DNA from 3 places in the Bordetella genomosp. 7 genome. Region 1 is predicted to be linked to each of the others. Evidence: predicted binding sites of a transcription regulator. Region 1 holds the regulator's gene; each other region holds the start of a gene.
What was found. The regulator LexA, encoded in region 1, represses DNA repair genes until DNA is damaged. The targets are predictions, from matches to a motif close to ACTGTATNNNNATACAGT.
Positions count from the first base shown of each region.

Region 2: the regulator LexA is predicted to act here: its motif matches at 1,341-1,358, upstream of CAL18_RS16775 (putative DNA modification/repair radical SAM protein).
Region 3: the regulator LexA is predicted to act here: its motif matches at 1,751-1,768, upstream of CAL18_RS16380 (VRR-NUC domain-containing protein).

Region 1 covers NZ_NEVI01000014.1:359,670-362,942, reverse strand. Annotated here, with positions in the region: gene lon (endopeptidase La) at 1-1,203, shown strand, start outside; gene lexA (transcriptional repressor LexA) at 1,342-2,025, opposite strand; gene CAL18_RS08630 (amino acid aminotransferase) at 2,244-3,273, opposite strand, start outside.
Region 2 covers NZ_NEVI01000022.1:18,815-22,087, reverse strand. Annotated here, with positions in the region: gene CAL18_RS16785 (methylated-DNA--[protein]-cysteine S-methyltransferase) at 1-308, opposite strand, end outside; gene CAL18_RS16780 (isocitrate lyase/PEP mutase family protein) at 424-1,251, opposite strand; gene CAL18_RS16775 (putative DNA modification/repair radical SAM protein) at 1,361-2,566, shown strand; gene CAL18_RS16770 (UdgX family uracil-DNA binding protein) at 2,563-3,273, shown strand, end outside.
Region 3 covers NZ_NEVI01000020.1:82,643-85,915, forward strand. Annotated here, with positions in the region: gene CAL18_RS16375 (ATP-dependent DNA helicase) at 1-101, opposite strand, end outside; gene CAL18_RS16380 (VRR-NUC domain-containing protein) at 98-1,738, opposite strand; gene CAL18_RS16385 (phytanoyl-CoA dioxygenase family protein) at 2,002-2,772, opposite strand; gene CAL18_RS16390 (AI-2E family transporter) at 2,830-3,273, opposite strand, start outside.

The DNA.
Region 1 (3,273 bases):
GTGCGCAACCCGCTGTTCCTGCTCGACGAAATCGACAAGCTGGGCATGGATTTTCGCGGCGACCCGTCGTCGGCCCTGCTTGAAGTGCTCGACCCCGAACAGAACCACACGTTCCAGGACCATTACGTCGAGGTCGACTTCGACCTGTCTGATGTCATGTTCGTGGCAACCAGCAATACGCTGAACATTCCGCCGGCCCTGCTCGACCGTATGGAAGTCATTCGCCTGTCGGGTTACACCGAAGACGAAAAGGTTCACATCGCTCGTGACCACCTGCTGCCCAAGCTGATGAAGAACAATGGGCTGAAAGAGTCCGAGCTTACGGTCGATGATTCGGCCCTGCGCGATATCGTGCGGTATTACACCCGCGAAGCCGGCGTGCGTGCGCTCGAGCGCGAAGTCGGCAAGATTTGCCGCAAGGTGGTCAAGGAACTGCTGTCCGAAGCCGACAAAGCCAAGGCCGAAGGCAAGCCCGCGCAGCCGGCGCCGGTGCATGTCAATGCCGACAACCTCAACGATTACCTGGGCGTGCGGCGTTACACCTTCGGCATGGCCGAGAAAGAGAACCAGATCGGACAGGTCACGGGGCTTGCCTGGACCGAAGTGGGCGGCGACCTGCTGACCATCGAAGTCGCCGACATGCCGGGCAAGGGCGCGATTCAGCGCACGGGTTCGCTGGGCGACGTCATGAAGGAATCGGTAGAAGCCGCGCGCACCGTGGTGCGCTCGCGGGCGCGTCGTCTGGGCTTTGCCGACGGTGTTTTCGAAAAGCGCGACATGCACGTACACGTGCCTGAAGGCGCAACCCCCAAGGACGGCCCTTCGGCTGGTATCGCCATCACGACGGCCATGGTTTCGGCGCTTTCGGGTATTCCCGTGCGCGCCGACGTTGCCATGACCGGCGAAATCACCCTGCGCGGCGAGGTGCTGCCCATCGGTGGCTTGAAAGAAAAGCTGTTGGCCGCGCATCGTGGCGGTATCAAGACGGTGTTGATCCCCGAGGAAAACGTCAAAGACTTGGCCGAGATTCCGGACAACGTCAAGAACCAGCTCGAGATCGTGCCGGTGCGCTGGATCGACAAGGTGCTGGAACTGGCGCTTGAGCGCCAGCCCGAACCCCTGGCCGACGATGATGCCGTGAAAGAGCCGCTGGTCAGCAAGCCGGCCGACCCTGCGCCGACAGACCCTGTCTTCAAGCATTAAGGGTTGTAGGGGCGGTTATCCGCCCGGGCAAAAAAACAGGGCGCTATATGGCGCCCTGTTTTTTTTGCACACCGTTGCCGGCGCGGAGACTCTCGTTGTGGGCCGGCGGGATGCCGCCTTGGCCAGGCCGGCGGCGCCTTAGTGCAACGGTTGGGTGCGAATCAGCCCTACCGCAATACCTTCAAGCGCGAATTCCTGAGTGTTGTCGACGAGGATGGGAGAGAAGTCGGGGTTTTCGGGCAGCAGCTCGATGCGACCCTGGCGGCGCTGCAAGCGCTTGACGGTGACGTCGTCACCCAGGCGGGCGACGATGATCTGCCCGTTGCGAGCGTCGGCGGCGCGTTTTACCGCGAGCAGGTCGCCTTCCAGAATGCCTGCGTCGCGCATGCTCATGCCGCGTACCTTCAACAGGTAGTCGGGAGCCTGCGCGAACAAGGCTGGGTCGACGCCGATTTCGCGCTCGACGTGTTCGGCAGCCAGGATGGGGCTGCCGGCCGCCACCCGGCCCACCAGCGGCAGCAGCAGCCGCCCGACGGTGTCGGCCATGCCGGCCAGCGCGGACGATGCAGCAGCGGATGCGGCGGCAGCGGATGCGGAGGAGTGGCCGGCGTCTTTCAGGCGTATGCCGCGCGACGCGCCGGCTGTGAGTTCAATGGCCCCTTTGCGCGCCAGCGCCTTGAGATGGTCTTCGGCGGCGTTGGGCGAGCGGAACCCCAGCGCGCGGGCGATTTCTGCCCGCGTGGGAGGAAAACCGGTGCGCTCGACCGTAACCCGGATGAGATCCAGGATTTCCTGCTGGCGGTCGGTGAGTTTAGTGGCCATGGCGATGATCCGAAAGGCGGACTGTATGGATATACAGCGTGGATTCTGGACGAGCGCGGGCGAAAATGCAAGCGCCGCGCAGCGGGAGCGGCTGCCCGGTTTGTTGCACGGGTGTGGCATGGACGAGCGTCGCCGCGGATCCGGCCGCGGGGAAAGCCGACTCGCAACAAAAAAGGCCCGTCCTTTGCCGGACGGGCCTTGCTGCGCAGTGGCCGGGCTTACTGCTTGATGACTGCGGCGATCGCGTTGGCGACGGTGTCGATATTGCGGCTGTTCAAGGCCGCCACGCAGATGCGGCCGCTGGACACAGCGTAAATGCCATGTTGCTCGCGCAGGACGTCCACCTGAGCGGAGGTCAGGCCGGAATACGAGAACATTCCGCGCTGCTGCAGCACGAAGCTGAAGTCCTGCGTGGCGCCTGCGGCGGCGATTTTCTCGACCAGTTCCTTGCGCATCAGGCGGATGCGGTCGCGCATGCCAGCCAGTTCTTCTTCCCACAGCGCATAGAGCTCCGGCGTATTCAGCACGGTGGAGACCACCGTGCCGCCGTGCGTGGGCGGGTTCGAATAGTTGGTGCGGATGACGCGCTTGAGCTGGCTGAGCACGCGCGTGGCTTCGTCCTTGTTGCCGGCCACTACAGTCAGCGCGCCCACCCGTTCGCCGTACAGCGAGAACGATTTGGAGAACGACGAGCTGATCAGCATGGTCAGCCCCAGGCTTGCAAACAGGCGCACTACCGCGGCGTCTTCCTGCAGGCCTGCGCCAAAGCCCTGGTAGGCGATGTCGAGGAAGGGCACCAGGTTGCGCGCCTTGACGACCTGTGCGATCTGCTGCCATTGCTCGGGCGTCGGGTCGACGCCGGTGGGGTTGTGGCAGCACGCGTGCAGCACCACGATGGTCTGTTCCGGCGCGGCCTGCAGCGAGGCCAGCATGCCCGGGAAGTCCAGGCCATGAGTGGCCGGGTCGTAGTAGGCATACGTATCGACCGTGAAGCCCGCGCGTTCGAACAGCGCCCGGTGGTTCTCCCAGCTGGGGTTGCTGATCAGCACTCTGGATTGCGGCAGCAACTGGCGCAGGAAGTCGGCGCCGATCTTCAGGGCGCCGGTGCCGCCCAGCGCCTGGGCGGTCAGGACGCGGCCTTCTGCGGCCAGGGAGGAGTCCGCGCCCAGCAGCAGCGTTTGCGCGCCTTTGTTGTAGCCGGCGATGCCTTCGATCGGCAGGTAACCCCGCGCCGACGCGGCCTCGATG
Region 2 (3,273 bases), on a different contig from region 1:
ATGTCGCGATAGCTGCGGGTCTGGCCGTACGGGATGGTCAGCAACGCGTTCCAGACCTGTTTTTGAAATTCGGTGCCGTAGTGGAAGTCCAGCGGCAGATCGAACGTATCGCGATGCCCGGAGAAGTATTCGCCGAGCTGGCGTTCGGCTTCGCACAGCACGGGATCGTGCGGATCGTGATTCAGGGGGCCCAGCGGGACCCGGCCGGGCCGGTCGTTTTCCCAGAGAACGGCCACCAGCTTCATCTGGCGCGCCACCAGCGTAAGCTGCCCTACGGGCGTGGCGATGGTCTTGCAGGTGTATGACATGATCAGGCTCCTTGCGGGCGCTGCCTGCGCGTGGGGGCGCAGGCAAGCGTGGTCATGTCAGTGTAGGCGTCGCCGTCATGGCGCACACTCGCCTTCTTGCGCTGGATGTTTCCGGTCATGGGCGGGCGCCGAACAAGGCATTGAGCTGGCTGCCCTGGGCCGCGTCGGCAAACGCGGTGTCCAGGTGGCCCTGTGCCAGCAATTGCGCGGCGCGCATAAACCCTGCCCATGCCGAGCGCGCCAGCGCGCCGCCTACGCTGATGCGCCGCACGCCCAGCGACGCGATGTCGTCCAGGCTGAGTTCGGTGGTCGAGCCTACCAGCAAGTTGACTGGCTTGGGCGCGACCGCGGCGACCACCGCACGGATCTGTTCGCGTGTGTGTATGCCCGGCGCGTACAGACAATCGGCCCCCGCCTCGGCGTACGCCTGCAGGCGGGCGATGGTGTCGTGCAGGTCGGGGTTGCCCGCGATGAAATTTTCGGCGCGCCCCACCAGCAATGTGCCGGTGCCCGCCGCGTCGATGGCGCTGCGCGCTGCCTGCAGGCGCTGCACTGCGACGCCAAGTGAATATTGTGGCTGGGCGGCGTCGCCGGTGGCGTCTTCGATGGATAGCCCCGCCACGCCGGTTTCGACGGCCAGCCGCACGTTGCGCGCCACGCCTTCGGCGTCGTCGGCATAGCCGTTTTCGAAGTCGGCGTTCAGCGGCAGCGGCGTAGCCGCCACCATGGTGCGCAGGTGCGCCAGCACCGTGTCCAGGCTTGCGCCGCCATCTGGTCGGGCGCGAGACCAGGCCATGCCCGAGCTGGTGGTGGCCAACGCCTTGAAGCCCAGGCTTTGCAGAAACCTGGCGCTGCCCGCGTCCCAGGGGTTGGGCAGGATAAAGCAGCCGTTTTCGTGCAGGGCACGGAAGGTTGTGCAGGCGGGAGTGAAAGTGGCGGTCATGACGGCTGGCTCCGTGGAATAGCGGCGGGACGTGCCCCACAATTTACCCGGCATGCGGGGCATTGCAACACCAGGCGGCAGGCAATTTTGCTGTATAAATATACAGTATATGGAAATCGCCACCAAGCTCGAAATTCTGGCTGACGCCGCCAAATACGACGCGTCATGCGCCAGCAGCGGCGCGCCGCGCCGCGACTCCAAAGGGCGCGCGGGGCTGGGCGCCAGCACGGGCGCGGGCATCTGCCACAGCTTCACGCCCGACGGCCGGTGCGTCTCGTTACTGAAGATACTGCTTACCAATTTCTGCCAGTACGACTGCCAGTACTGCGTCAACAGGCGATCCAGCAACGTGCCGCGCGCGCGGTTCCTGCCGCGCGAAGTGGTCGATCTCACGCTCGACTTCTACCGGCGCAACTACATCGACGGGCTGTTCCTGAGCTCGGGCATCATCCGCAATGCCGACTACACCATGGAACAACTGGTGCAGGTGGCCCGGTCGCTGCGCGAAACCCACCAGTTTCGCGGCTACATCCACCTGAAAACCATCCCCGACGCCGACCCGCGCCTTATTACGCTTGCCGGCCAGTATGCCGACCGGCTCAGCGTCAATATCGAACTGCCCACCGACAAGGGCCTGTACCGCCTGGCGCCCGAGAAGAACGCCGGCACCATCAAGCGGGCCATGGGCTCGATCCGCCTGGCGCAGGAAACCGCGCGCGAAGAAAAACGCCGCAACGCGCCGGCGGGGCAAAGCACGCAGATGATCGTCGGCGCCGACGACGCGGACGACCGCGCCATCCTGAATACCGCGCAGGCGCTGTATGGCGCGTACAAGCTCAAGCGCGTGTATTACTCCGCCTTCAGCCCCATCCCCGACAGCCCCTCCGGCCTTCCCGCGCAGGCGCCGCCCCTGTTGCGCGAGCATCGCCTGTACCAGGCCGATTTCCTGTTGCGCGGCTACGGCTATCGCGCCGAAGAATTGTTCCAGGGCTCGGGCGACCTGCCGCTGGACATCGATCCCAAGCTGGCGTGGGCATTGGCGCACCGCGACCTGTTTCCGGTGGATCTTAACCGCGCGCCGCTACGGCTGGTGGCGCGCGTGCCCGGCATAGGCATACGCAACGCCCAGCGCCTGGTCGAATTGCGCCGCCTGCGAGCCGTGCGCTACCAAGACCTGGTGCGCCTGCGTTGCCCCATGCAAAAGCTGCGGCCCTTCGTCGTCGTGCAAGATTACCGGCCGCCGCTGGCCGACCCCACCTCTGAACAACTGCGCCGGGCGCTCAGCCCCGCCCCGGCACAGTTGTCCCTGCTATGAGCCACGCCGTTCAACGCAGGCTTGTCGTGACGCCCACCTACGCCGGGTGGCGCAAACAGGCCCTGATCGCGCTCGCGGCGCAATGGCCCCCTGAAACCCTTGCCTGGGAAGACGCGCCGCATCAGCCACAGGCCGCGCAGATTGCGCTGGACTATGCCGCGCCTGGCGATGAGCCCCACGCCGAAGCGCCTTGCCCGGGCGTGCCCCCGGCGCCGCCGCAGGTGCGTATTTCCAGAGAGTTCGCGCAACTGCTGCGCGAGGCCGCGCAGTATCGGTCGCCACGGCCGTGGGCTTTGCTGTATCGCGTTCTGTGGCGTTATACGCACGGCGACCGGGCCGGCGTATCGGCGGCCGATGAAGACGGCGCGCGGCTGCATGCCATGGCCAAGGCCGTACGCCGCGACCACCATGACATGATCGCCTATGTCCGCTTTCGTCGCAGCGATCGCCCCGGCATGCCGCAGTACGTGGCCTGGTATGAGCCCCGGCACGATGTGCTGGCCGACGCCGCCGATCACTTTGCGCGCCGCATGGGCCATGCGACGTGGTGCATAGGCACGCCGCACGGCCTGGCCCACTGGGATGGCAGCGCCCTGCGCATTACCGACGCGCCCGCCGACGCGCAGGCGTTGCGGGCCGACGCTGCAGCCGATCCGGCCGAGGCGCTGTGGCGGCTGTATTACCAAAGCACCTTCAACCCGGCGCGC
Region 3 (3,273 bases), on a different contig from region 1:
ACCCCTTCGGGGCCGGTAGGGGCGGGCGTGAAGCGCAGATCCAGGTCGCCGGCGCGGGCGGTGAATTCGCACAGGGCGCGCACTGCCACCGTGTAGTTCATGCAGACTCTTCCAGCCAGCGCACATGACACACCTGCGCCGGTATGTCGTGCAGTGCGCAATACTGCAGCCATCGCACCTGGTTGTCTTGGAGTTTGTCGCCCGGCCCCTTTACCTCGATGAGCTCGTAGCGCTTTTGCGCCGGCCAGAAACGAACAAGATCCGGCAAGCCGGTGCAGTTGCTTCCGACGTTTTGCAGTATGCGCGTGAAGAACAGTTTCAGGTGTTGGGGCGGCAGGCAGCCCAGCGCCGTGTGCAGCAAGGGTTCGGACAGCGCGCCCCAGAAGACGAACGGCGACTGCACCCCTGCCTTGCCGGCATAGTTGTGGAGGATGACGTCGCGATAGCCGCCGGTGTCGAGTTGCGCAAGGCTGGTCGCGAACAACCCGGCGCGGCGCTGCGCGAAATCGGGCGCGTGCAGGTCGGCCGGGCCGCGCTGAAAGGGATGGAAGAACGCGCCAGGCACGGGCGCGAAAACGGCCTGCCAGCACAGCAGGCCGAACAAAGATGTGATGAGCGTATTTTCAACGTAGTACACCGGCGCGGTATCGCAGTGCAGGTGGTCGCGCGCAACGTGCTCGACGGGCTGCGGCCGGGCCGGACGCGGCAGCGTCAGATCCAGCCGGCGCGGCACGAGCCTGCCCGCCCTGGGGGCCGCGGGGTGGCCGGCGTTGCGCCGCAGGCGCGGCAACATGCGCGCCACCCGCTGGTGCTCTTCTTCGTTTTCGGGCGCGTCCAGTGCCTGCAGGGCCAGCCCCAGCGATTCGCGATGTTTGCCCATGCGTTCCAGAACGCGGATGCGCCGGTGGCGTGCGCCCGGATATTGGCAATGCTGGTACACCTGGAGCGCCGCCTGCCAGTCTTGCGCGCGTTCGCAGGCCTGGCCCACGCGCATCAGCGTCTTGGCCCGGCGTTGTTCGATCCAGGGGTTGGCACTGGCGCATGCCTGGATGTGGGGCAAGAGCCCGGCGGGCGGCGCGCCGTCTTCCAGCGCCTGGCGGCAGGCGTGCAGGGCAAGGTATCGGTCGACGTCGTCGCGATTTTGGAATGCGCGCGCGGCGGCATCAAAGGGAACCGCTTCGTACTGGAAAATGCCCAGGTCGGCCAGGACGAATTCCGACCAGTCCTGGTGCAAGTTGCCGAAGAACATCAGGCGCAGGCGATCGCAGCATTCGCCGAGCATGAAGCGCCAGGCGGGTTCCCAGGAAGGCCCGCACCATTGCGCGCAGGTGCGCGGCTGGTCATGGCGCGCGCGCAGGGTTTCGAGCAGGTCGGACTTGCGCGCGGATGCGGGCGCCTGCCCGGCAAAGATGGCCCGCAGCTCTGGCAAGGTGCAAAGGCCGAAGAGCTCGTCGAGCGTCATGGGCGCGGCGGCGTCCAGCCAGCCCCGTTGCGCCAGGGCAGCGGCGGCCGCGGGCACGTCCGGGATTTCTTCGTACACCAGCCGACTGGCGCGAAACCATGGGCCGCGCCGCATCGCCATGCGCACGAACAGCGCCTGCGCGGGCTGGGAAAGCATGGCGAACTGGCGAAGAAAGTCGTGCTCGGCGGGGTCGAGCAAGTCCGCGCAGCGGCTGGCCACGACTTGCAGCGCGCGCTGGAAGTTGTGCAGGTAGTAAAAGCGGTGGGGCGGCAGCATGGCGGCCGAAGAGCTGGATAAATGTCCAGTTATAGTACCAAACCGGGCATGGGCGCGGACAAGAGTCGGCGGTGTCAGGCACCTTCGGAGCCTGACACCCCACACGCCACAGACAGCCCCTCGATAAGCCAGGCCGCCCGCTACCCGGTGTCTGACTCCAAAGGTGTCAGACACCGCTGCGATACAGCCCAGGTGACCCCGATGAGCCAGGCCGGCCCTCCACGCGGAGGCTGACCCAAAGGTGTCAGACGGAACCTGCTGCGTTATTCGTCGCCCAGCGGTACGCCGGGCGCAGACGCCGAGCGGCTGCCTGGCAGGGGCAGGCAGCTTTGCGGGTGGTACGTGTGAACCAGCGAGAACTTCACGCGGTCGGTGCCGTTCTGGCGGGCGGCATGCAGAGTCCGGCAATGAAAGAACACCACGTCGCCAGGCGCCAGTTCGGGGCAGACCGCCTGCTGGATCCAGCGCCGGTTTTCCGGTAGTTCATCCCTGAAGAATTTTTTCTCGTCGAACTGCTCGGCAGAATAAGACGCCGTGTGCGAGCCCGGGATGAAGTACAACCCGCCGTTTTCGGCGGTTTCCGGCCCCAGCGCCAGCCACACCGACACCAGCTCGGGCTGGCTGAACGACCAATAGCGGATGTCCTGGTGCCAGCCCGTAAGGCTGCCATACGCGGGATGCTTGGTCATCACGCAGTTGTGATGCACGGTGGACAGCACAGGCGTTTCGCCGAAGTACGCGCGCAGCCAGGCGGCCACGGCGGGCGACGTAGCCCACGCCTTGAACTGCGGGCCACGGCCAAAGGCGCCCAGCAGGCGCCTTGCGGTGGCCCCGCCCGGCGCCTGGCGCGACGGTGGCGCGCCAGGGTACTGCAGATCGGCTTCGTACTCGATGGGCCCGGCCTGGCTGGCCAATTGGCGCTCGGCTTCGTCGCGCAGCGCCGTGACCACTGCGGCAGGCGCGAATTGCCGTACTACGACATAGCCCTGCCGACGCAGAGTGGCCAATTGCTCGGCCACGCATGATGCAGACATTCTCAACCTCGGGAAGATGTAAGCCCGTACACGTTATGCCCGCCCAACGGGCGGATATCAATTGTCGCCCGATTCCGCGGCCGGCTGCAGCCGGGCCGCGTCACGCTCTTGCTCGACATTGCGCACCCATTCGCGCCACACCGCAACCAGCAGCGCCATCAGCACCGGCCCGACGAACAGGCCGACGATGCCCATGGTTTTTACGCCGCCCACCAGCCCGAAAAAAGTGGGCAGGAACGGCAGTTTGACCGGCCCGCCCACCAGGCGCGGGCGCAGCGTCTTGTCGACAATGAACAGTTCAATGGTGCCCCAGGCAAACAGCGCCAGCCCCGCCACCAGGTGCCCCGACCCCACCAGGTACAGCGAAACCAGGGTGAACGACAGCGGAGCCCCGCCGGGAATCAGGGCCATGAAGCCCGTTACCACGCCCAGCAGCACGGGCGACGGCACGCCCGCCAGCCAGTATGCAATGCCGAGCACCACGCCCTCGCCCGCGGCGAT